Regions from separate parts of the Bradyrhizobium tunisiense genome, predicted to be linked through region 1. Evidence: riboswitches for the same ligand, from Rfam matches in the RefSeq annotation. Region 1 holds a riboswitch; the other holds the start of a gene.
What was found. A riboswitch is a leader RNA that binds a small molecule or an ion and turns the genes downstream of it on or off. The one in region 1 is predicted to bind S-adenosylmethionine.
Positions count from the first base shown of each region.

Region 2: linked by a shared signal. The riboswitch ahead of ACFDR6_RS04000 (O-succinylhomoserine sulfhydrylase) and the one ahead of metX (homoserine O-acetyltransferase MetX) in region 1 are both predicted to bind S-adenosylmethionine.

Region 1 covers NZ_JBHLEV010000003.1:440,423-442,602, forward strand. The annotation lists gene hisC (histidinol-phosphate transaminase) at 1-25, opposite strand, end outside; gene ACFDR6_RS15350 (chorismate mutase) at 62-910, opposite strand; SAM riboswitch at 1,069-1,148, shown strand; gene metX (homoserine O-acetyltransferase MetX) at 1,239-2,180, shown strand, end outside.
Region 2 covers NZ_JBHLEV010000001.1:831,844-834,023, reverse strand. The annotation lists gene ACFDR6_RS04000 (O-succinylhomoserine sulfhydrylase) at 1-1,036, opposite strand, end outside; SAM riboswitch at 1,111-1,190, opposite strand; gene ACFDR6_RS03995 (2'-deoxycytidine 5'-triphosphate deaminase) at 1,271-2,180, shown strand, end outside.

The sequences.
Region 1 (2,180 bases):
CGGGATTCGGCACGGGGCGGGACATCTTCAACTCCGAAAATGGCGGGGCGCGGCGCGCGGTTTACGATTTCGCCCCGGTCGGGGGCACCGTATAGCGCGTTGCGTGGCTGCCGACGAGGGCCGTGGAACGCACCGAGGCCCCCGCCTCGATCAGGGCAGCCCTGATTTTGTCGATGCTGGTCGCACCCGTGACCGAGACCAGCAATGCCGCGCCGTCGAAGGCGGTATCGGGCACCGCCACGATCTCGGCGAGCGGCGACAGGGCGCGCGCGACCTCGGCGTTCCACCCCGAGACGCGCACGCTGAAGGTCTCGACCTCCGTCACCAGGGCGCTATCGGCGACGCGCGAGATCGCGAACACCGGCAGGGCTGCAGGATGGTCGGCACGCTCGATGAAGGGCATCCGCGCGATGATCTTCGGCGCGCCGTCCGCTTCCAGCTCCAGCCACCACGGCGTGCGGCTGGACGTGGCCGAGACCAGCGCCAAATCGCCCTTGGACTTCGCCACCGCTTCGACCGCGGCCTGCGCGCTGAAATGCGCGACGTAGGGCACGGTGAATCCGAAATTGAAGCGCACGGAATCGCGCATCGCAGGCTCGCTCACCGAGACGTCGGCATGCACCGAGAACGGCGCCTGCACATAAGTGAAGGTCGAGATGATGACGCGCCAGATGCTCTCGACCGTGTCGAGCGGAAGGATGCCGCGATGACGCTGCACGAGCTCGCGCATCATGGCGGCCTCGCGCGCCGGACGGAACGCCGAGCCCACCTCCTGGGTCTGCTTCACCTGGATCAGGCGGTCGATGATGTCGCCGCGCTGCATCAGCAGGCGATGCATGCCCTCGTCGATCGCGTCGATCTCCTTGCGAAGTTCCTGCAGCGATGGTGGCGCGGGCGGACGTTGGGACATGGCTTGGACTGTCGATCGTTCCGATGGGGGATATCCTGATTAGGCAGTCGGGGCGGCGAAAGCAAAGAGAAATGACGTCCTTTTTGGCCCGCGCGACGGAGACCAATCAGCCCGATCCGGTCCGCGACTTGACGAAAACCGCCCAAGACGGTAGCGTTTGCCCGTTCCGTGGTCATTTGAGCCGGCCGGCTTGCAGCCACGTTAAAAAACTCGCTAAACAGGCCGGGGACGCTTTCGATCCCGGCCGAACCTATCGTTCAGGCCGGGTTTTTCATGGCCTGATGCAAGTGGCGATCGAGGTTCGATCGCAAACGAGGTCGATGGTCAGATGGGTGGCGTCAAGTCGATACCGAGTCCTGCGATCAGCGCCGACGAGCGGTCGCACGAGGTGGATCATCCGAGCTCGCAGGTCGCGCATTTCGGCACCGAGCAGCCGCTGCGGCTCGATTGCGGCGTAGATCTCACCCCGTTCCAGATCGCCTACCAGACCTATGGCGAGCTCAACGCCGATCGCTCCAATGCCATTCTGATCTGCCATGCGCTGACCGGCGATCAGCATGTCGCCAACGTGCATCCCGTCACCGGCAAGCCCGGCTGGTGGGAGACGCTGGTCGGTCCCGGCCGCCCCATCGATCCCAAGCATTACTTCATCATCTGCTCCAACGTGATCGGCGGCTGCATGGGCTCGACCGGGCCCGCGTCGATCAATCCTGCAACCGGCAAGGTCTGGGGCCTGGATTTCCCTGTCATCACCATCCCCGACATGGTGCGCGCGCAGGCCATGCTGATCGACCGGCTCGGCATCGACGCGCTGTTCGCGGTCGTCGGCGGCTCGATGGGGGGCATGCAGGTGCTGCAATGGACCGCCGCTTATCCTGCCCGTGTGTTCTCCGCGCTGGCGATCGCCTGCGCGACGCGGCACTCGGCGCAGAACATCGCCTTCCACGAGCTCGGGCGCCAGGCGGTGATGGCCGATCCCGACTGGCACGGCGGCGGCTATGCCGATCACGGCATCCACCCGCATCGCGGGCTCGCGGTGGCGCGCATGGCGGCGCACATCACCTATCTCTCGGATGCAGCGCTGCATCGCAAGTTCGGCCGGCGCATGCAGGACCGCGAGCTGCCGACCTTCTCGTTCGATGCCGACTTCCAGGTCGAGTCCTATCTGCGCTACCAGGGCTCCTCCTTCGTCGAGCGGTTCGATGCCAATTCCTACCTCTATCTGACGCGCGCGATGGATTATTTCGACATCGCCGCCGACCATGGCGGC
Region 2 (2,180 bases), on a different contig from region 1:
CCAGGCTCTTGGCGTCCCCGAGATTGTTCGAGATTCGCGCGAGCTTGAGCTCGTTGAGCACGCGGAACGCAGCCGCTTTGCCGCCCTTGACCTCGAAGCCGACCAGCGTCGAGCCGCCGCGCATCTGCTTTTTCACCAGCGCCGCTTGCGGATGATCGGCGCGGCCGGGATAGACCAGCCGTGCGATCTTCGGATGGCTCGCCAGCACCTCGGCGATGCGCGCCGCGGTATCGGTCTGCGCGCGCACGCGCACGCTGAGCGTCTCCAGGCCCTTGAGCAGAACCCAGGCGTTGAACGGCGAGATCGACGGGCCGGTCTGGCGCATGAAATTGTGGATGTGCTCGGCGATGAAGGCTTCGGAGGACAGGATGATGCCGCCGAGGCAGCGGCCCTGGCCGTCGATATGCTTGGTCGCGGAATAGACCACGACGTCGGCGCCCAGCGCGAGCGGGCTCTGCCAGATCGGGGTTGCGAACACGTTGTCGACGACGAGCCGCGCGCCGCCCTTGTGCGCGATCTCGGCGATGCCGGGAATGTCGAGCACGTCGAGCGTCGGGTTGGTCGGGCTCTCCAGGAAGAACGTCTTGGTATTCGGCCGCACCGCGCGCTGCCACTGGTCGAGATCGAGGCCGTCGACCAGCGTGGTCTCGATGCCGTAGCGCGGCAGCAGGTCCTGAATGACATAGAGGCAGGAGCCGAACAGCGCGCGGGAAGCCACGACATGATCGCCGGCCTTGAGCGGCGCCAGGATCGCGGTCGTCACCGCGGCCATGCCAGTTGCCGCCGAGCGGGCGGCTTCGGCGCCCTCGAGCTCGATCATGCGGCGCTCGAACATCGCGATGGTGGGATTGGAATAGCGCGAATAGATGAAGCCCGGATCCTCGCCCTTGAACCGCGCCTCGCATTCCTCGGCGCTGTTGTAGACGTAGCCTTGCGTCAGGAACAGCGACTCCGACGTCTCCCCATATTGCGAGCGCAGGGTGCCGGAATGGACCAGGCGGGTTTCGGGACGGTAAGCAGCAGGCGACTTCGACATAGGACCCTCCGACGTGACCGCTTCGTCGAAAACGGTCACAAAAAAACCGGCCTGGATATCTCCACGGGCCGGGATCACAGAGGTCCCCGGCCTGTTTAGCGACTTATTTAACGTGGCTGCAAGCCGGCCGGCTCAAATCACCACGGGATAAGTGATGCTCATATTCCGCAATGCCCTTTCCGTCAAGGCGTCCATCGGATAGCCGTAAAAGGCTTGTATTTCCCGCATGTCCGGATGCATTTGACCCCTGATGAGGATCCCCGGTTGACGTTTACGGTCGCGCCCGACGCCAATGGTATCCTGCCCGACCGCATGATCGCGGCGATGGCGGACGCGGGCCTCATCCTGCCCGCCTACGACTTCGTCGAGAGCCAGATCCAGCCGGCGAGCCTCGACCTGCGCCTCGGCGACATCGCCTACCGCGTCCGCGCCAGCTTCCTGCCGGGTCCCGGCGCCACGGTGGCCGAGCGCATCGACGAATTGAAGCTGCACGAGTTCAGCCTCGCCGACGGCGCGGTGCTGGAGACCAATTGCGTCTACATCGTGCCGCTCCTGGAAAGCCTCGCGCTGCCGCCGGAGATCGTCGCGGCCGCGAACCCGAAAAGCTCCACCGGCCGGCTCGACGTCTTCACCCGCGTCATCGCCGACGGCACCCGCCGCTTCGACATGATCGGCGCCGGCTATCACGGCCCGCTCTATGCCGAGATCAGCCCGAAGACGTTTCCGGTGCTGGTCAGCGAGGGCTCGCGCCTCAGCCAGGTGCGCTTCCGCACCGGTGACGCCATCCTCAATGCCGACGAGCTCGATGGCCTGCATGCCGCCGAGCGCCTCGTCGACATCGACGATGCCGATCTCTCCGGCGGCGTCGCCGTCTCCGTCGATCTGTCCGGCGAGAAAGGCAGCGGCTTCGTCGGTTATCGCGCCAAGCGCCACACCGGCGTCGTCGACGTCGATCGTCGCTCCGGCTACGCGGTCGAGGATTTCTGGGAGCCGATCTCGGCACGTCCCGACGGCAGCCTGATCCTCGATCCCGGCGAGTTCTACATCCTGGCCTCGAAGGAAGCCGTGCAGGTGCCGCCCGACTACGCCGCGGAGATGGTGCCGTTCGATCCGCTGGTCGGCGAATTCCGCGTGCACTATGCCG